DNA from 2 places in the Priestia sp. AB genome. Region 1 is predicted to be linked to the other one. Evidence: a T-box and tRNA genes for the amino acid it is inferred to sense, from the RefSeq annotation. Region 1 holds a T-box; the other holds one or more tRNA genes.
The links. A T-box is a leader RNA that pairs with one kind of tRNA and senses whether it is charged. The one in region 1 lies ahead of thrS (threonine--tRNA ligase), so its partner is inferred to be a tRNA-Thr.

Region 1 (11,093 bases):
CTTTCCTGATTTCAACTTTAAATCTCATACTATGAATAGAGAAGACACTTATCAGGCAAGGGTAATCTGGGGATATCTGCATGATTATTACCACCACTGCGGAAATAAACCTTTTGACCAACATATACAGGCGAAAATGAATTTTTTTGCAGGCATACTAGAAGAAGTTAAAGTAGATTGCCAGACGGTGCTGACTCTTCATAAAAGAAAATATCCTTTTTGGGAAGAGATAACGGAATTTGTTCTCTTTGAACGACTTTTAAGATACCCTAGTCAGCATAATGCACCTCGAAACTTTGATTCTGGAACAGGTTTTTTTCTTTTTAGCTGGCTAGTTGCAAATGGGCGTTCAATATCCCGAAAAGGAGACCATGCTTATTTAGATTTAGACATATGCTTAAAAGAACTGGATCTTTTAGTAAAAGAAATTGAAGAACTTGAAACGATTCAAAGTGACCTTGACTATAAAGAAGAAGCTGAACATTATGTTCGAAAATACTTATTACCTAGTGAGAACGATGATAAATTTATTATCCCGGACAATTACTTTATTAATCAGCAAAATAAAAAGATTGAAGTTCCATACTTACTATTCGATGACCATAATCTTTAAGGAGAAGGTGCACTAGTGACTGCTTTGCATTTAAGTAAAATAGGAAGCAAAATGACTAATAAAGTAGGCGTTCGCGCTATTATGCATGACATCCAAGAGGTGCTCAATTCCGATCTCAATCAATATGTGAATTTAAGTGCTGGCAACCCCGCCATCCTCCCTCAAGTTTATGAAATGTGGGAAGAAGCTTTAAGAGATATTGTGAACGACAAACAATTAAAAAATTTGATTAGCCAATATGGTTCTAGTTACGGTACGCATGAATTAATTGATTGCATAAGAGAATATTTCTTTACGAATTATCATATTAAACTGGACAGAGAACAAGTCTTGATCACGTCGGGAAGTCAAAATCTCTTTTTTTTAGCTTTAAATTCGTTTTGCGGTACAAGTAAAGAAGGAAGAGTAAAAAAAGCATTAATACCTATGCTTCCAGATTACGCTGGGTATAGTGGAGTCGCGCTCGAGGAAGGTGTAATAGAAGGAATTCCTCCTATCCTTTCAAAGCTTGATCATCATACGTTTCGTTATGAATTTAACAAACAGGCATTTAAAAATAAAATAGCTCAGGACCCAGACATCGGAGCTGTTGTATTATCAAGACCTAATAACCCAAGCGGCAACATCCTTTCCGAAGAAGCCGTACAGTTTATATCCCAAGTTTGCAAGCACTATCACATTCCATTGCTAATTGATTCAGCTTACGCACCGCCTTTTCCTGCTATTAATTTTATTGAAATGGATCCAATCATACATGATAATATCATTCACTGCATGAGTCTTTCTAAAGCCGGATTGCCTGGTGAGAGAATAGGAATTGCTATAGGAAAAAGTGACTTCATAAAAGTAATGGAAGCATTTCAATCAAATATTTTGATTCACTCTTCTAGGCTAGGTCAGAGGATGGTGGTTAACACCTTAAAGAGCGGGCAGTTAGCCGGAATTTCAGCTAACTATATAAGAACTCATTATAAACAAAAACATGACTATTTAAAAAAACTTTTAACTACACGTATGCCGGATGATATTCCTTGGTATTTGCACAAAGCGGAAGGTTCGTTATTTGGCTGGCTTTGGTTAGAAGGTTTGCCTTTCAGTGATAGCGATCTATACAATAAATTAAAAGCAGAAAGCTTGATTGTAGTGCCAGGCGGCTCATTCTTTCACGGCAACCAATCTTCTTCTCACAACCGGGAGTGCATTCGCATAAGTCTTACTGCTGCAGATGAGGAGTTAAAGAAAGGAATTGATATTCTTTCTTCAGTAGTTAAGGAAATATACAGTTCAAACTTTATATTTCAAACAGAAAAATTATAATTTCTTTAAGGTTTAGAAGTGCAACTCATACGTAATCATAAAGGGTTTTTTATAAGCTAAAGATTGTTTAAAGAAGACAATAACATCCAATTTCTTTTGGAACTGGATAATTTTTTGCAATGAAAGACTCCTATATTTCTGCTAGCATATGAACCACGTCAAGAAATAGCAAGGAGGCTTTTTATTTTTATGATAAAGAAACTAGTGATTGCTATAGCAATGCTTATCCCAAGTTTTGGTGCAGGTTACTCAGCATTTGCAGCAGCGCCCGCTCATGAACAGCACGTTCAAGTAAATAAAAATGACGAAGAATTATTAGCTCGTCTTGTATCAGCTGAAGCCAAAGGAGAGCCTTATGCAGGCAAAGTAGCCGTGGCGACAGTTGTATTAAATAGAGTCGACAGCAGCAAATTCCCAGACACCGTAAAAGGCGTTATTTATCAAAAAGGTCAGTATAGTCCGGTCAGCAACGGTCAAATTAATAAACCTGCAGACAAAGATTCAAAAAAAGCTGTAGAAGAAGCAATTAACTTCCAAGGTCAAGGAAAAGGTTCATTATTCTTCTTTAATCCTGATAAAACGGGAGATCAATGGCTGCGCCAAAAACAAGAAACAATTAAAATAGGAAATCACGTATTTGCAAAATAATAAAAAAGCTAATGGCTAGCTGCGCGCTGCTATTAGCTTTTTTAGTTATGTACATAAGATAAACAGTAGAATAATCTTTAAAATTAGAATTTCATGGTAAAATATAAAAAGTCATTCATAATTAAAAATATGAGGTGATAACGTGAAAGAGAATATGATGTTTGCTTGGATAGCTTCATGGTTAGCTCTTGCTGGTCAGCTCGTTTTTTTACGGGATTAGCGCTTTTTACAGGGGATTGGCGCTACATGATGTGGAGTTTTATGATAAGTATAATTGTAGGTATACCTAGTATCATTAGCACCTATAAACGAAATCAGCAGCTAAAAGCTTACAAAAAATAAGGAATATCGTATTGAAACGAGTTATGAAAGACTTAGAGAAATCCTCCAAGTCTTTTTTTGTGTGGGTATAAAAAGACATGAACCGTACTCCGTTCTTCTAAAAAAAGTGCTTTTTACATAGTTTATCAATACAGAAAATTTGATAAACATGCGGAGGAATAAACATGCAGAAACAGCCTAATTTTTTGTTGATTATCGTGGACGAGGAGCGATTTCCACCCTTATATGAAAGTAAAGAACTAAAAAAGTGGAGAAAAAAACATTTAAAAGCACATGAATTTTTAAAACAGCATGGAACGGAGTTTACTCGTCACTACGTCGGTTCTACAGCTTGTTCACCAAGTCGAGCTACATTGTTTACAGGGCAGTATCCTTCCTTGCACGGAGTTACGCAAACGCAAGGTATCGCAAAGAAATCACAAGATCCTGATATGTTTTGGCTGCAGCCTAATACCGTCCCGACGATGGGAGAGTATTTTAAGAAGGCTGGGTATCAAACCTTTTATAAAGGAAAATGGCATATTTCTGATGAGAACATCTTAATTCCAGGAACACATGACGTTTTTTCTAGCTATCAGATGCAAACAGGAATACCGGATCCAGAGAAAGAATGCCTTTATCAACGGGCTAATAAGCTTGAAAAGTTTGGTTTTTCAGGGTGGATTGGTCCGGAACCGGAAGGGAGAAATCCGCACAATTCCGGTTCATCTGCGGCCGTTGGAGTGAGCGGACGAGACGAAATATATGCAGAGGAAATCATAGAGCTTATTCAACGATTAGAACATCAAGCGCCTGCGCAGCCTTGGCTCATGGTAGCTTCATTTGTGAACCCGCATGACATTGCGCTGTTCGGAGCGATTACCAAACACCTTCCTATGTTTCAGTTTTCTATTGATGAGACGATTCCAAACATCGATCCGCCACCTACCATTAGAGAACCTTTACAAACAAAGCCTAGCGCTCAAAGCAGCTATAAATACATCTATCCAAAAGCGCTGCAGCCAACCCAAAATTCTAGCTTCTACCGGCGCTTGTATTATCAGCTGCAAAAAAATGTTGATAAACAAATTTTAAAAGTTCTTCGGACCATGGAACAATCTTCGTTCTATGAAAATACAATTATTATTTTTACGTCTGATCACGGTGATTTGCTTGGAGCTCACGGGGGACTACATCAAAAATGGTACAACATGTATGAAGAATCTATTCACGTTCCGCTTCTCATTCATAACAAGCGTTTGTTTCCTAGTTATCAACGTACAGACACACTGACTAGTCACCTTGACTTGATCCCGACAATGCTTAGTTTAGCTAATATAGATGCTTCCGCTATTCAAAAGCAATTACAAAAAAGTCATACGGAAGTACATCCATTTGTTGGGCGAGACCTCTCAGGTATACTTCGAGGAGAAACGTGTGCTGAGCAAGAGGAAACAGCGATTTTCTTCATGACGGATGATGACCCGACAAAAGGACTTCACCAAACAAATTTTTTAGGAGAAAGCTACCCGTCAGTTGTTCAGCCTAATCACATTCAAGCGATCATTGTCGAGTTTTCGTCAGCGGCAGGAAAGGAAATTTGGAAATACGCTCGCTATCATGATAATCTGCAATTTTGGTCAGCAGATGACGAAAAAGATGAATTCATTCACGGAGAGCGATATGAAGGTTACCCTGTGAGTTTTACTACCCTTAAAACAACCCGTGTTCCTGATCAAATTGAAATGTACAATTTGACCAAGGATCCGTTAGAAACAGTAAATCTGGCTCACCCGTATTTTTCGACAAATGAAACAAGGAAAATTCAGCGGCAGCTTGACGTTATTCTTAAAGAACAAGTCAGGAAAAAACGGATTTTTCCGCAAAGTGGAAGCATGCATGATGAGCTTTTGTCTAAAGATAGATAAAAATAGTTTCTATGGATTCAAGTCAGATATTTGCGTGAGCAGAAAAAGGTGTATTTAATATTTTAGTATATAAATTGAAAACCTGATGATGCTTGTGTTAGGTTACTTGTTCTGGTTTGGGGTAGTATTGGTTTCACTTCATTAATCCCGCTTAGATAAAACAAATAAGGACTTATAGCATCTTTCTTTTTCGCCTTTATTGTTATGAAAATAAGAATGAAATGTAGTCGTTAATAGTATAATAAAAAACTTTTTAAGTCCGTAGATTCTTAAGTAACTTTTCAAGAATTCAAGCATAAAGTAATTCTATACCATAAAAAAATAAAAAATTACTTCTTGACTTCTGTTAAATTTATACACTATAATCTCTTTTAACAACTAATAAACAGTATTTGGCAATGAAAAGGACACGAATTAGATACTGTTTTCTTCGCAGAGAATAGGGTCACTGGCTGAGAGCCCTTAAGAAATCATCTAATTTACCACCTTAGAGCTATTGCAGGGAACGTGCATAACTGAAACTGCAATCGGTAAAACCGTTATCTTTTTTGAGCGTGAAATACGTATAGGTATTTCACGGAATTAGGGTGGTACCACGGCCGCATTCGTCCCTTCACTAGGGATGAGTGCGGCTTTTTATGTAGAAAAAATGAATATACAAGCAATGAAAAGGACATGAATCATTTTTGTATTTTCTTTACAGAGAGTAGGGTCACTGGCTGAGAACCCTTAGAAAACGAAATGAATTTACCACCTTGGAGCTGCGGCGGGGAATGTGTATACACTGAAACCGCAACCGGTAAAACCGTTATCTTTTTAAGCGTAAAATACGTATACGTATTTTACGGAATTAGGGTGGTACCACGGCCGCATTCGTCCCTTTACTAGGGATGAGTGCGGTTTTTTGTTGAATAGAAACATATTGGAGGAATGAACATGTCAAAACAAGTGGAAGCAGAAAAGCGAAATCATCAAAAGTTAGGTCAAGAACTGGAGCTGTTTATGTCGATGGAAGAAGCTCCTGGTATGCCATTTTTCTTACCTAACGGAATGATTATTCGAAATGAGTTAGAAAATTACTGGAAACAAAAGCATTATAAAGCAGGCTATCAAGAAATAAAAACACCCATCATGATGAAACAGGAGCTCTGGGAACAATCAGGGCACTGGGAGCACTATCATGAGAATATGTATTTTTCAAATGTTGACAAACAAAACTATGCGATTAAACCGATGAATTGTCCGGGAGCCATTTTATTGTTTAACAGCAAGCGAAGAAGCTACCGAGAACTTCCGATTCGATACGCAGAGCTTGGATTAGTTCATCGTCACGAGCTTTCTGGGTCTTTAAACGGATTGCTAAGAGTCCGTTCATTTACACAGGACGACGCTCATTTATTCGTAGAACTCAGTCAGATTGAAGCTGAGATTAGCCGCATCCTAGCGTTTATCCATGACTTTTACTCACATTTTGGCTTCAATTACAAAGTGGAGTTATCCACACGACCTGAAAAATTCATGGGAGATATTGAAACATGGAACCAAGCAGAAAAGTCCCTTCAATCTGTGTTAAGTGAAAAAGGCTTAGACTATCAGGTAAATGAAGGAGACGGAGCTTTTTATGGGCCGAAAATCGACTTTCATATTTTAGATTCCTTAGGTCGCAGCTGGCAGTGCGGAACAGTTCAGCTTGATTTCTTAATGCCGGAGAAGTTTGACTGTATGTATATTGGAGAAGACAATAAACCTCATCGTCCCGTAATGATTCACCGCGCTATATACGGATCAGTTGAACGATTTATGGCCATCTTGATTGAACATTACGAAGGTCAATTTCCTCTTTGGTTAGCTCCTGTTCAATTTAAGCTTTTGCCTATTGCACCGCCGCACGTGGAATATGCATATAAAGTGAAGCATGAGCTGGAGTTAAAAGGGTATCGTGTTGAAGTAGATGATCGCATTGAAAAAATAGGGCTGAAAATTCGAGAAGCAGAAATGCTGAAAGTTCCTTATATGGCTGTGATAGGAGATAAAGAAGTGGAAAATGAATCGCTTGCTATGCGAAAGCACGGGAAGAAAAATATAGGAACAGTAAGTGTAGAAGAGGCAGCTGTACACTTGAATAAAGAAAAGAATTCAAACAGAGTGTATTGAAGCTATTTACTTTACTAAATAGAAAAATCCGATTTTTTAAGTCGGATAGTGATTCCCTTCATTTTGTCTCACACCAAAATGAAGGGAATATTGAACTAGAAGGGTATAAGATAATATATATCAGCAGTATAACTTTTGCCTTAGACAAACGCCGGTATTTTATAAAAAAATTTATCTTATTGCATTCGAATCGTTTGTACGGGATGAAGCTGAAGCCTCACCTGATGGTTTGTTTATATTTTGCTGATCTCGCTTCTTTTTAGAAGGAGAGTAAAAAAGAAATTTAAACATAAAGTATACTCCTAATGCTAGTAAAATACAGCCAATAAGTAAGTTAATCATCTTTCTCCGCCCTTCATACACTTCGGTTTTCATCATTATAACACCCGGTAAGATAAAACATTCATTGTTCTGTAAATAATCTCTATGTCAGGAATTTATATCTGAAGATAGTTAGTGAAAAAAGTTATCTAAAAACATGTAAAGTAATTTTTTAGAATATTATTTTTATTCAAACTTATTATACGTAAGCACAATGATAATCTCTTTATTTAGTTTATAAATCCAAAATAGAGCAATATTAAGAAATCGCTTACAAAAATTCTTGAAATATATATAATGATATTAGTATACTAATAGACAAGTTAGTAATTATTTCTATATAATTACTTCTGTATCTGAAGTAAAAACGCGCAGCCCAATGGGGAAAAACGTTATTTTCAAGTTTTTCAAGGGATGAGTGGCAACAGAGAGGAGAGAGTGCAATGGGAAAACTATTTAAAAAGAAGTCAATCGAGCAATTATTAGAACAAAGTCAAAACAAATCTCTAGTCAAAACATTAGGAGCATTCGATTTGACTCTTCTTGGTATTGGAGCCGTAATCGGAACAGGGGTTTTAGTATTAACAGGCTTAGTAGCTGCTAACGATGCTGGACCAGCCGTTATTTTTTCTTTTATATTGGCGTCTATTGTATGCGGTTTTGCAGCGCTATGCTATGCGGAATTTGCTTCAACTATACCTGTATCTGGGAGCGTTTACACCTATACATATGCAACCATCGGCGAAGTGGTAGCGCACTTAATGGGGTGGACGTTGCTTTCTGTCTATTTGTTAACAATGTCAGCAGTAGCAAACGGATGGTCTTCTTATTTTAACAACTTTTTAGAAGGTTTTGGTTTTTCGCTGCCAAAAGAATTGATTACGATCCCTGCAAATGGAGGTCTAGTGAACCTTCCTGCTATTTGTATTACGCTTCTTATTACATGGCTGCTTTCAAGAGGAACAAAAGAAAGTAAAAAAGTGAATAACTTTATGGTGCTTGTTAAATTGTTTATTATCCTTCTTTTTATTATTGTAGGAGCTTTTTATGTAAAACCGTCTAATTGGACACCTTTTATGCCTTATGGAATTGAAGGTGTTGTGACAGGGGGCGCGGCCGTATTTTTTGCTTTCTTAGGTTTTGATGCCTTATCTACATCAGCAGAAGAAGTAAAGAATCCGCAGCGCAATTTGCCCATTGGAATTATTAGTTCACTTGTGATCTGCACGATTATTTATGTAGCGGTATGCCTTGTTATGACCGGAGTTGTTTCGTACAAGGAACTGAATGTCCCAGAAGCAATGGCCTATGTTCTCCATTCAGTAGGACAAAATGCAGTGGCAGGGGTTATTGCTGCAGGAGCTGTCATTGGAATCATGGCTGTTATTTTCGCCTACATTTATGCAGCAACACGCATTTTATTCTCAATGAGCCGCGACGGCTTGCTGCCAAAAGCATTTGCTAAAACAAATGAGAAAACGGGAGTTCCGACTCTTTCTACTTGGCTAGTAGGGATTATCGGAGCGTTAATTTCAGGGTTTATTGATCTAAAAGAACTTGCGAATTTAGCAAATATCGGAGCTCTTTTAACTTTCGGCATGGTGGGCGTCAGCATTATCATCTTACGTAAAACGCATCCAACTTTAAAACGTGGATTTACAATGCCGTTTGTCCCGGTTTTACCAATTTTATCTGTATTATCTTGTTTATTTTTAATGATTAATCTTCCTAAAACAACGTGGCTGTATTTTAGCATATGGATTGTGCTTGGTATAGTTGTATATGTCGGTTATTCTCGTAAACACAGTCGATTAACAAGTAAAGAAATGAAAAAAGCGAGTTAAAAGTAAAAAAGAGCCTTTCAGCAAAGAAAGGCTCTTTTTTACTTGTTGTTCGGTTGTTAGACAGTTAGGACGATTGTTCACTATGTTTTTTGCGTGTTTCCCCAATAAAAAGACAAGTGCTGATAACAAAAGCCGTTCCTACAAAAATGGCGCCGACCCAAGGAAGTGAAGTAAGTCCCATATGGTTAATAATTACGCCTCCGAAAAAGGCGCCAAAAGCATTTCCTAAGTTAGCAAACGAGTGATTGGAAGTAGAAGCTAAAGCAGGTGCTTCCTGTGCTAAGTTCATAATTTTTACTTGAATACCAGGCATTACAGCAAATGCTGCTGCTCCCCAGAAAAACAGCGTGATAATCGCTGCTGTTGGGCTTTTAACGGTAAACGTAAAAATAGTCAGCACAATACAAAGAAAAGCAAATATACCTACAACCGAAGGCATTAACTTCCAGTCTGCTAGCTTGCCTCCAACAACATTTCCGAGCGTAACGCCGCATCCATATAATACAAGTATCCACGTAACACTATGTTCACTTACTCCTGTAACGTCTTCAAGAAGCGGTGTAATGTACGTAAATACAGTAAATAAACTGCCGCATCCTATCGCGCTTAAAAGAAGCATCACAAGAAGTTTTGGTTGAGTAAAAGCAGCAAACTGCTGTTTTAGACCCGTTAATTTGTCTTGACCAAGTTTTGGGATAAACAGAATAATACCAATAAATGCAATAATCCCCATGATTGTAATAGCCCCAAACGAAGCTCTCCAGCCTAAGTGTTGCCCAATGAATGTTCCCACAGGAACGCCGATGATATTTGCAATGGTTAAACCTGCCATCATCGTTGCGACAGCACTTGCACGTTTATGAGGTTGTACGAGCCGTGAAGCAATAACAGCGCCTACTCCAAAGAAAGTACCGTGACATAATGCCGTAACTAAACGAGCTCCCATTAAAATCCCATAGCTAGGTGCAATAATAGCAATCGCATTTCCGAGAATAAATAAAAGCATAAGTAAACAAAGCAGAAGCTTTTGAGGAAGTCGATGAGTAAAAATGGTTAAAATTGGCGCGCCGATTGCTACTCCTAAAGCATAGCCTGTAATTAGCTGTCCAGCAGTCGAAATGCTAACATGAAGATCTTCTGCAACGTTAGGCAGTATCCCCATAATAACAAATTCCGTCATTCCAATGGCAAAAGCTCCAAGAGTCAACGAGATGAGAGCAATTGGAAAGGAATCTTTCTTACTGACCTGCTCATTAGCATGCATTGTATTCATGTGTGATCACCCTTTCTGTGTATAAAATTGATATCTCCTTGAAAAGAAGTCAATTACTAATAATACTTAAGTGATGGAGCTTTGACAACCAAAAAAGCTGATGTAAGCGGTATCTTTTAGAATTCCGTTTATCTTTATCATATATGAAGACAGTCAGACATAAATTTATTGACAGAATAAAGTTTAGTCCTATAAACTATTTTTAAAGTTGAATAGTTTATACCTATAAACTAAATGGGCAAAGGAGGGAAAGAAGTGACGAAAAGCAAGTTATATCAAGCTGTAGAACTTTTTGAAGAAGTGCTGTTTGTAGGAACAGAAGTAATTCACAGAGAGCTGAGCCATAACCTCTTCGAACATGTCTCTAGGCAGCAGTTTGATTTGTTAAATAGTTTAATGATTAAAGGTCCATCTTCACCAGGCAGTCTTGCTGTTTTGCAAGGTGTTCATAAAAGTGCCATTTCGAATCGAATTAAAAAACTGCTCGAAAAAGGGCTTGTAGAGTGGGACACTAATGAACTAGAGAGCGATAAACGTTCTAAGCTTATTAAGATTACGGCTGAAGGCGAAAAGGTAATAAATGACGGAAATGCCGCTTGTTTTAGTATCATTGAGAATTTGTTTGATGATGTAGAAGAAGAAAAAATAGATACATTTATTGAAATTCTTACAAT
Region 2 (11,093 bases), on a different contig from region 1:
TTTATCAACACTAATTTCTCTTCCGATTTTATCCATTCCTTTATTTTTCATAACAAAATACTTTTTACATTTTTCATTAAAAAATCGAATTATCGTAAGCACCTGTCTTAGTATAATCGGTTCTTTATTAGCTATGCTTGTATCTATTTTTATCTTGCGCGTAACAAGCATTCCGATTAGCGTGTGGGTTCAATTTGCGATTTTAGATGTAGCAGGAATGTTTGTAATTACCATACTGTGGGAAGCAATACGGGCAAATTTACTAGTGCTGCAGCGCCTGATGAAAGCAGAGAAACTAGAAATTGTCAGTCATTTAGCTGCCAGCATCTCTCATGAGGTGCGAAATCCTCTAACGGCAAGCAGAGGATTTATGCAAATGCTGCAAGAAGATGAAAAAGAACCTGCTAAAAAACGTTACATTTCCATTGCGATTAATGAACTAGATCGTGCAAAAGAAATCATTGATGATTACTTGCTGTTTGCCAATTCTGCTCCGGAACGAAATGAAAAAATGAATATTTCAGAAGAGATTCATCATGTCACCCATATTATGACGCCTCTTGCCAATATGAATGGAGTCGCTATTGATTTTACATTTGATGAAAAAGTGAAGTTCTTCGTAATGGGAGAAAGAAGAAAGCTTCAGCAGTGCCTAATCAATTTATTTAAAAATAGTATTGAAGCCATGCAAAATGGAGGCACGTTAACCATTAAAGTAACAAAAGAAGGCGGAGCTGTTATTGTGGATATTATTGATACGGGCTGCGGCATGACGCAAGAACAAATCAACCGGCTAGGCGAACCGTATTTTACAACAAAAGAAAAAGGTACCGGGCTTGGAACGATGGTATCTTTCAGTATTATTCATTATATGAAGGGAAAAGTGAGTGTGTCTAGCGTAAAAGGAAAAGAAACGTGTTTTTCACTTGAATTTCCGCTGTATGAATAAAAAGGCTGGGACAAAAGTTATTTAGTTGAAGGAAGATCCGAATGCGTTTGATTCTTAAGGGAGAATCAAACGTATTCGGATTTTTTAATGCAGTTCACTCACATACTGATCAATCATCGCCTGCAGTTCCTCTAGGTTCGTTTTACTGTTGTTAACAGGCAGCTGCTTTAATGAATGAAGAGCACTATCCACAACAAACTTGCGGGGCTTTGATTGTTTAAACAGCTCTTCTTCAATAAAACTAATAAGCTCTGTGCATTTTTGACGTTCGAATTCATCCGTAAATTGTTTGTGAACTTGTTTTTTTAAATCGATAAGTGCTGCAGAAATGTCCTGTCCTATTTGATTTTTAGTATTCGGGCAAGATGGAAGCCATTCTTTAATCGTTTGTGGATCGAGCAAAATGTCTCCTGAATTTGCTACTTCGTCTACAAGAGGCAGCAGGCGCTTGACACTGTAGCTTATGATCTCATGCGGGTCAGTATTTGTGCCGTTAACCATAAAATTATAGTGAAAGTTGCGATGAAGCATGCCAAGAAACATAATTGCACAATCTAGCAGGTACGGTTTCTTTTCTTGTCCAAATAAATCAATGAACCGTTTGTAAACCCAGTTTACTTCAATAAACTGGGTGTTTTTTATGTATGCTTTTAAATCGGGATCATTGGAAACAAATACTTCTTCAAGTAATGTAAAAAATTTATGTTTATGATGGTTTTTCATCTGTGCATCAATCTGTTTAACAAACACATCTACATCGGTCAGGCTTTTACCAACCAGCAGCTGATTTCGCTCTTGTTCAATTGTTGTATGAAGCCAGGTAAAAACAGCGATTAATAATTCATTTTTTGAAGAAAAATAGTTGTAGAATGTTCCTTTTGAAATGCCGCTATAATCAATGATGTCTTGAATAGATGTAGCTTGAAATCCTTTTTCAACGAAGAGATGGTGTGCATTTTTTACAACTTGCTGTTTTCGGTTATTCATTATTATCACCTAAATATAAAATTAGACTCACGGTCCAACTTTATGATACATGATTTAAAGCGTTTACACAAATGTTCTTTTCAAAAAAAAGACGATATCACGACAATGTATTGATATAAAAGGATTACAGGACTAAAAAAGTCGATAAAATAAAGGACATGAACGCAAGATTTTTCGCTTGCATAAATTGAACTCACAGTATAATATACTCTATGTAGAACATGTGTCTAAAAAAATGAACTTAAAGTATAAGGAGGTACAATAATGAGTCAATCGATAAATCAAATGGAAAAGCCGCCTTATGGCATAATTGCTATTTTGTTAATTGGCGCTTTTATCTCATTGTTGAATGAAACGTTATTAAACGTGGCGCTGCCGTCTATTATGAAAGACTTAGATGTGACAACGTCAACTGTCCAGTGGCTTTCTACTGGTTATATGTTAGTGAATGGTATTATGATTCCAACTACCGCTTTTTTAATTCAGCGTTATTCTGTCAGAGGCTTATTTTTAACGGCTATGACTTTATTTACAGCAGGAACAATACTTGCCGGTGCTTCGCCCGTATTTTCGGTCTTGTTAACCGCTCGTATTATTCAAGCATCAGGCGCAGCCATTATGATGCCGCTTTTAATGAACGTATTGCTCACAAGTTTCCCATTAGAAAAACGCGGAGCTGCGATGGGAATTTTCGGTTTAGTTATGATTTTTGCTCCGGCAATTGGTCCTACCTTATCAGGGTGGCTGATTGAACACTATGAGTGGAGAATGCTGTTCCACCTTGTTACGCCAATCGCGGCAATTGTATTAATAGGTGCTTTCTTCCTATTAAAAGACAAAAAAGAAAAAGTGGAAATCAATTTGGATTTTTTATCTCTTTTGTTATCTACAATTGGATTTGGAGGACTTCTATACGGATTTAGCTCAGCAGGGGATAAAGGCTGGGATTCTGTGGAAGTATACGGCACCATTATCGTAGGAGCTGTGGCGCTGATTTTATTTATTACGCGTCAGTTCAAGCTGAAAACACCTATGCTTGAATTCCGCATTTTTAAATATCCAATGTTTGCTTTATCATCAACGATTTCAATGGTGATTACAATGGCATTATTCTCAGCCATGCTGCTAATGCCAATTTATGTTCAAACGGTACGAGGCATTTCTCCGCTTCACTCAGGATTACTAATGCTTCCGGGTGCGCTACTCATGGGTGTGATGTCTCCGATTACCGGAAAATTATTTGATAAATTCGGAGCGCGTGCACTGGCTGTAACGGGTCTAACGATTACAGCCGTCACGACGTATTTCTTCAGTAACTTAGAGCTTGATACGACATATACAACGCTCATTACGCTTTACACGCTTCGCATGTTCGGAATGTCTATGGTGATGATGCCGGTTATGACAAACGGATTAAATCAGCTGCCGCAGCGCTTTAATCCGCATGGTACTGCGATGAATAACACGCTTCAACAAGTATCGGGAGCTATTGGTTCGGCTCTTTTAGTAACGGTGATGTCAAATCGTACAGCTACGCATGCAAAAGAGCTTGCTCAAGATGCAATGAGCGGAGCAGGAGCAGCGAATGCAACGGCAGCCGGGGCAGCTCAAATGAAAGAACAAATTGGGATGCAGGCAATGGTACAAGGAATTAACGATGCGTTTGCCGTCTCAGTAGTACTAGTGGTGGTTGCCTTAATTCTTTCATTGTTTATGAAACGCGCCACGCCGGCAAGTGAAGATGAAGTGATAAAGGAAAAAGCAGGAAGCGAGCAGTTTGCTAAATAAAAAAGAAATCCCCGCTGAGACAGCGGGGATTTCTTTAGCTTGTATATCTAAAGCTTAAGCCCATTTTCTTTAATAATTTCCGGTAGCCGATGGACGTTTGATCAGCCATAATATGCGCTTCCATCTGCAGGTCTAAAGGCAAGTCTTCAGGCTTTTGGTTTTCAACCATTTCACGGTCTTCGTCAAAGACGCGAAGGTTAAAGTCATACACACCTTCAACGCTCGAATCTTTGTCAAAGTTTCGAGCGATTGGTGCGAATAAACGTGTTTCGCGGGCTGAAATAGGAGAGACTGCATTCATAATCCACAGCTCTGCGCCTTCTGGGAAGTATACTTTTAGCGTAGCTGTAAACGGCGGATAAACATCAAAGACGCGAAGCCATTTAAAATCAGGTGGATTTAAATGCTGCTGTTCTTTGGAATAATTGCTCACGGTGCTCGTATATTCTACATGAAGCCCATAATCTGTATCGCTTACTTTATATTTAGGCACAAAGGCGTTGTTTCGATCACCAAATGTGTCCGTATGCACCCAAGCAAAATGAGCTACGTCTAAAAAGCCTTCCATTTGACGACCGGCCGAACCCATGATATCAAAGCTCGGACAAACAATTTGCTGAAAATCAGGGGCCTCCCACGCATCGAAGTAAGGCAGGTTATCTTGTTCACCTGTCAGGGAAGTCCACACTAATCCAAATCGTTCAATAACTGGATAGACAGCCATACACAGGCGGGGAGAAATGTTGGCATCAGGGTGAGCTGGAATCGACGTGCATGCGCCGTCCGTTGCATAGCGGAAGCCGTGGTAAGGACAGACAATTTCATCATCTTCCACCCAGCCCATACTAAGCGGGGTGCCTCGGTGAACGCATAAATCACGAGCCGCTACTACTTTGTGTGTGGTACGGTATAGAACTAGATTTACATCTAGCAGTTTTACGGATGTTGGTTTCTCTGTTACATCACTGCAGCGTGCGACGGGGTACCAATACTTAGCGAGCGTCGTCCAATCTTCCAGGCTGAACGTGCAGTCTCTTGGGTAGGGAGTTGCCGTTTTTGATTTGGTCATGGTTGGTTGTTGTTCCATCTATTTTCTTCCCTTCTTTTGTAAGCTCTTTTACTAAGGGTAATATAAAAAAAGAAAATTCACACAATTTATGTAAGGAGTTCTAACATAAAATATGGAACTTTGTAGAAAGTGCGAATTTCAGAAGACGTAAATTAGAGAATATACCAATAAAAAAATTTAAAAAAGCGCTTCCTAAATGAATTTAAACGTGATATAATTTTCCAAGACGCTGGTGTAGCTCAGTAGGTAGAGCACTTGCATGGTAAGCAAGAGGTCGCAGGTTCGATCCCTGTCGCTAGCATACTAAAAAACCTTCTTTCTTGTTGAAAGAAGGTTTTTTTTATTTGTGTCGGCTTTAAAATTATTCTTTCCCGCCTTGTGAAAACTTTAACAGTTTGATAGCCTTATTAGGAGGTTATGAGAAAATATGTGTATCTTTTCCCCTGTGTCTTATGAATCATATTTAGAAATATTCTTAAAAGAATGTTTATTGCCTCTGAATATTGGGTACACGAAACTCGGGGTTAAATTTCAACAGGGAGGGTGAACGATAATTTGATTACGTTTAAGAATGTGTCCAAGCAGTATCCAGACGGTACGACCGCCGTGAAAAATATTAATCTAGAAATTAAAGAAGGAGAGTTTTTCGTTTTAATTGGTCCGAGTGGGTGTGGGAAAACAACCACCTTAAAAATGATTAACCGTCTTCATGATATTACCGAAGGAGAACTATACATAAAAGATAAGCTCGTATCGGACCACAACATACATAAGCTACGCTGGAACATTGGTTATGTCCTGCAGCAGATTGCTCTTTTTCCCCATATGACCATTGCTGAAAATATAGCCATTGTACCCGAGATGAAGCATTGGAAGAAAAATAAAATCAAAACGCGCATTGATGAACTGCTTACTTTGGTAGGACTAGACCCAAAGCAGTATCGAAACCGAAAGCCGTCTGAGCTCTCAGGTGGCCAGCAGCAACGTGTAGGTGTAGCACGTGCCCTCGCAGCTGATCCCCCCGTTATTTTAATGGACGAACCCTTTAGTGCCCTTGATCCGTTAAGCCGCGAACAGCTTCAGCAAGATGTTATTAGCTTAAAAGAAAAAATCAAAAAAACATTTGTGTTTGTTACGCACGATATGAGCGAAGCGATGACGCTTGGAGATCGTATCTGCCTGATGAAAGATGGGGAAATTGTTCAAGTTGGAACCCCGGAGGAATTCATTCAAAAGCCTAAAAATGAATTTGTAAAAACATTTATTGGAAATCAAGGCAATGCTTTATTTGAGACATTGGATATGTTTGTCAAAGAAAGTGAACAGCCAGACGTAGAACCTACTGAAGAGTTAGCTTCAACTGCCACTGTTCAGCAGGCAATGGACGCCCTTTACGATCATGAAGCAATAGCCGTGAAAAAAGGGAGCAAACGTATTGGCGTTGTAACGCGCAAAACTCTATTAGCGTTTCTTTCTGATAAAACGAAAGAAGGAGGAACGCTGTAATGAATGCACTAAGCACATTATTAGATCAACGAGGAGATGCACTGTTTCAAGCTCTTCTTGAACACATTCAAATTTCAGTACTGGCTCTTGTTATCGCCGTATTAATTTCAGTGCCGCTCGGACTGTACTTAACGAGGCATGACCGCATTGCTGAACCAATCATTGGCGTAACAGCCGTACTGCAAACTATTCCTTCACTCGCTTTATTAGGGTTACTGATTCCTCTTGTCGGAATTGGAACCTTTCCCGCGGTTATTGCGCTGTTTTTATATTCGCTTCTTCCTATTGTACGAAATACATATACCGGAATTAAAGAAGTGGATCCATCTTTAATTGAAGCATCCAAAGCCATGGGGATGAACTCGTGGAGACGATTAATTAAAGTAGAACTTCCTCTAGCACTTCCTGTCATTATGGCCGGAATTCGCACAGCGATGGTACTCATTATTGGCACAGCGACAATCGTGGCTCTTATCGGAGCGGGCGGACTCGGAAGCTTAATTTTGCTTGGTATTGACCGAAGCGATAATAGTTTGATTTTATTAGGAGCCATTCCAGCAGCATTATTAGCGCTTATTTTTGATGGAATTCTGCGAACGATTGAACACTCAGCTAAAGAAGGGTCCAAAAAACGCTCGTTTATTATGATCATCGTATTAATACTCATTCTTGTTTCTCCGTTTGCAGCGATGAGCGCAACAAAACCAGACCTTGTTATCGGAGGGAAAATTGGTGCAGAACAAGACATTTTAATTAATATGTACAAAGAATTAATTGAAGATCAAACGGATATGAAAGTAAATCTTCGTTCGTCGCTTGGGAAAACGGTATTTGTATTTGAGGCTCTGCGTAACAAGGAAATCGATTTGTACCCTGAATATACAGGTACAGCCATTGTGACGCATCTAAAGGAACAGCCGGACAGCAAAGATGAAACAGAGGTGTACAAGCAGGCAAAAGAAGAGTTTCAAAAGAAATTCGGTCTTGTCTATTTAGATCCAATGAAGTTTAATAATACGTACACATTGACCGTGACAAAAGAATTTGCCAAAGAAAATAATCTAACAACTATTTCAGATTTGGCAAATGCAACAGATAAAGTAAAAGCAGGATTTACGCTTGAGTTTAAAGATCGTGAAGATGGCTATGTAGGCATCCAAAAAGAATATGGCCTTACCTTCCCCAATATTAAAACCATGGAGCCGAAGCTTCGCTATCGCGCTGTAGAAAAAGGCGATATTAACATGCTTGATGCTTACGCAACGGACCCTGAAATTAAACAGTTTGGTTTGAAAGTCTTAAAAGACGATCAGCAGCTCTTCCCGCCGTATCAAGGAGCGCCTGTGCTTCGTGAAGATACGCTAAAAGAGCACCCTGAACTGAAAAAAATCTTAAATCAACTGGGCGGTAAAATCAGTGATGAGGAAATGCGTGAAATGAACTATCAAGTAAATGCGAAAGGAAAAACGGCTGAAGAAGTTGCTCATCAATTCTTAGTGAAAAAAGGATTAATTAGAGAGTAAAAACGAAGAAAAAAGCTAGGATAACAGTATGTTAGTTGAAAGAAGATCCGAATGATGAATCGTTCGGATCTCTTTATTTTAGTTGGTTCTAGCAGTTGATTGGAGGGCAACGCGAAGACTCCCGCGGAAAGCGAAGCCTTGCATGGAAATCAACTGCGGTGCAAGAAGTGATCCATACTCGATTATTTACACCATTCGTCCGTCTTTAGATTGGCGTGATTTCGTTATGTCTCAATCTCTTTTTAATGCGAGAGAAGCATTAATGAAAATGAGGTCTTATGAACAAGCTAAAGGTACCGAATTTGTTTTCTGATGGAAGGGAGGCGCTTTTATGAATTCATTTTTTACGTGTCATCCTGTACAACATTCCTTTCAGCTTTTTTCAGTTGAACATCTTGTAACTTTAGCTATTATCGTGATTATAGGAGCATTTATTTTTTTGTGTCGAAAGCAACTGCGAAAAAAGAGGTTTGTGTTCATTTTGCTTTCACTCATTCTAATTGCTTCAGAAACAGCCTACCAAGCTTGGGAAATCAGCTGCCATCAGTGGTCTGCTGAAACTTCCTTGCCTCTTCAGCTCAGTGATATAGTCGTGCTGCTGGCTGCTGTTATGCTGATAACCAAAAGTAGGTTTCTTTTTTATTTTGTGTACTTCGCAGGAATCAGCAGCTCTGTTCAAGCGATGATTACCCCAGACCTTGGCGGCTATGCGTATGCCCAGTTTCGCTATGTGCAGTTTTATGTATCGCATGGCGGTGTGGTACTTGCTTGCTGTATGCTAATTGCTGTTTGCAGATATGAGCCGACGTTTCGTTCTTTGTGGGTAAGCGTAGTATTTGTTAATCTGTACGGAGGTTTTATCTATGTCATGAATTGTTTACTCGGGGCGAATTATTTATACATGATGAAAAAGCCAGAACACGCTTCCTTGCTGGATGTTCTTGGACCTCATCCTTGGTATTTAGTATGGATTGAAGGAATGATGATTCTTAGCTTTCTTGTCCTTTATCTGCCGTTTTGGATACATAAAAAAATTAAAGGTGATAAAAGCAAAGTCAATTTTATTGAAGCAGAATGATAATACTGGTAGTTTATAAGTGTAAACTAACTTGGATTTGCTGAAGGAAAAGGAAAGAATGACTGAGCAAGCCGTGAGAAGCAAGCGGAAAAAATAGAAAAGAACAAAGCAAGCACAGACATTAGAAGGAGAGTAGCAAAATGAAAACACTGGTTATTTTAGCGCATCCAAATTTAGCATCTTCTCGCATTAATAAAGCGTGGGCAGAGCGAGTAAAAAAAGAAGAGAATGTGTACGTTCATGATTTATACGCAAACTATCCCGATTTCAAAATTGATGTAGAAAAAGAGCAGGAGTTAGCTGTTCAATTTGATCGTATTGTTTTTCAATTTCCATTTTACTGGTACAGCTCACCAGCACTCTTAAAAGAGTGGCAAGATGTTGTCTTAACATACGGATGGGCTTATGGAAGCAAAGGTACTAAACTTCAGGGAAAAGAGTTTGTCGTAGCTACTTCGACAGGAGGCCCTGCGGAAGCTTATCAAGAAGGGGGATACAACCGTTACCCAATGAATCATCTGCTTCTTCCGTTTCAAGCTACGGCAAATTTAACAGGTATGAAGTTCCAAACGCCATTTTTATTTCAAGGAGCAGGCGGTGACCTGAGTGACAAAGTTATTCAAGATAGTGCTGAAAGCTACGCTCGATTACTAAGATAATAAAAAAAAGCCGCGTTAACGCGGCTTTTTAATTTACATTTGTTCGTGAAAAAGAAGTAAGCAGCTTTTGAGGAGCGATATCTAATCCTTCAATGAGTAATCCTGTCATAGCCGTTAGACTCCCGACTTCAAATGATTCCCCCGCTCTCCAAAATGCGGATTCACCTTGTTTGATATAAATTTTCAGGCCGTTATCCCCAGCTACCCAGCCTTCCCCGTGAACGACTAATAGAAGCTGTGGAATCGTAGCTTCTTGACGAGGGGTATAATCATTTTCTTGAAAAGATAGAAAGCTAATTTTGACATCTCCAGTATGAGAAAGCAATGGGTTTACTTTATAGGTAGAATGAAGAAAGGAACGCTCTTCTTCAGATTGAAAACCATATAATTTCATACGTTCATCTCCTTGAATCAAAAATATAAAAAAGAAGTCCTTCTCTTTTCATATACGCATGTAACAGGAAAAATAGAACTTCAAAGAAATAGCTGTTTCCTGGAAAATGGCTTCATTTTTTGTCGAAGCTCAAATTTTTTTGAAGGATAGGGAGGAAAAACAGAAGTTTTTTTGAATAGTATAAAAAAAGGTGTCCGCCAATGGACACCTTTTCCTAATTTAAAAATGACTGTAACGCTTGTTTGTTTTCTTCAAGGTCGATGCTTAAAACAGCACCAATACCGGATATTCGTTCATTTGAATAGGAACCTTCAACCGGTAAACGAAGAGATTTTAAATCTGGCTGATTTCCAACTAAAAAATCTTTTCCTATCACAATAAATGTTTTTGGCGGAATATTTGTATCCACATATGGATCAATGACGCCCCATAGCTTAGGAGCTTTCGCCAGCGTCTTTACTTGAAGAGCTTCATCCATTAATTTACCGATCACTTCTTGTTGACGCTTCACGCGCCCGAAATCACTTTGGCTATCATGTCGGAATCGCACGTATCCTAGTAATTTATCTCCGTGAAGAGTTTGTTTTCCAGGTTTTAGCGTCATGCCAATTCCTGATGACATTTCGTGCGGCACGGTAACCGTAATTCCCTCAGGGGCAATCGTATCGGCAACTTTAGAAAAGCCTTTAAAATCAACAACGGCATAATAGTTTACATCTACGCCGAAATTTTCTTTAATTGTCTTACGCATTAATTCGGGCCCGCCAAATGCATAGGCTGAATTTAATTTGTTTTTGCCATGTCCAGGAATATCCACATATGAATCACGCATCAAAGAAACAAGTTTAGGCTGATTGCTGTCTTTGTCATAATGAGCAATCATGATTGTATCGGCACGCGAATGTTCTTCACCTCGAGAGTCAATTCCAAGAAGCAGCACATTCATGCTATCTAAATTGGCACTTGCACCATTAAAATCAAATTGTCCATCTTTCCCAAAAGCTCCGTCTGCTTCTGCTAACCCTTGTTGGTATTGATAATACACATACGCACCAGCGGCGATTACAAGAATGAGAAAGAAAAGAAGTAGCTTTCTAAAGCGTTTCTTTTTTCTTTGCTTTTTTCTTTTATGTTGTTTAC

Region 2: it encodes a tRNA-Thr, which carries the amino acid that the T-box ahead of thrS (threonine--tRNA ligase) is inferred to sense. The anticodon was not compared.

What each region holds. Positions count from the first base shown of each region.
Region 1 is NZ_JAQMYN010000003.1:56,218-67,310, reverse strand. Features, by position in the region: gene POF52_RS09980 (DUF6421 family protein) at 1-613, shown strand, start outside; gene POF52_RS09975 (valine--pyruvate transaminase) at 629-1,930, shown strand; gene POF52_RS09970 (cell wall hydrolase) at 2,120-2,578, shown strand; gene POF52_RS09965 (sulfatase-like hydrolase/transferase) at 3,085-4,827, shown strand; T-box leader at 5,217-5,443, shown strand; T-box leader at 5,483-5,711, shown strand; gene thrS (threonine--tRNA ligase) at 5,764-6,981, shown strand; gene POF52_RS09955 (hypothetical protein) at 7,153-7,359, opposite strand; gene POF52_RS09950 (amino acid permease) at 7,746-9,146, shown strand; gene POF52_RS09945 (MFS transporter) at 9,211-10,419, opposite strand; gene POF52_RS09940 (MarR family winged helix-turn-helix transcriptional regulator) at 10,675-11,093, shown strand, end outside.
Region 2 is NZ_JAQMYN010000001.1:949,706-960,798, forward strand. Features, by position in the region: gene POF52_RS04860 (ATP-binding protein) at 1-949, shown strand, start outside; gene POF52_RS04865 (TetR/AcrR family transcriptional regulator) at 1,034-1,936, opposite strand; gene POF52_RS04870 (DHA2 family efflux MFS transporter permease subunit) at 2,201-3,724, shown strand; gene POF52_RS04875 (aromatic ring-hydroxylating oxygenase subunit alpha) at 3,759-4,811, opposite strand; tRNA gene POF52_RS04880 (tRNA-Thr) at 5,022-5,094, shown strand; gene POF52_RS04885 (ABC transporter ATP-binding protein) at 5,349-6,299, shown strand; gene POF52_RS04890 (ABC transporter permease/substrate-binding protein) at 6,299-7,822, shown strand; gene POF52_RS04895 (YwaF family protein) at 8,154-8,900, shown strand; gene POF52_RS04900 (NAD(P)H-dependent oxidoreductase) at 9,041-9,559, shown strand; gene POF52_RS04905 (hypothetical protein) at 9,588-9,953, opposite strand; gene POF52_RS04910 (LCP family protein) at 10,168-11,093, opposite strand, start outside.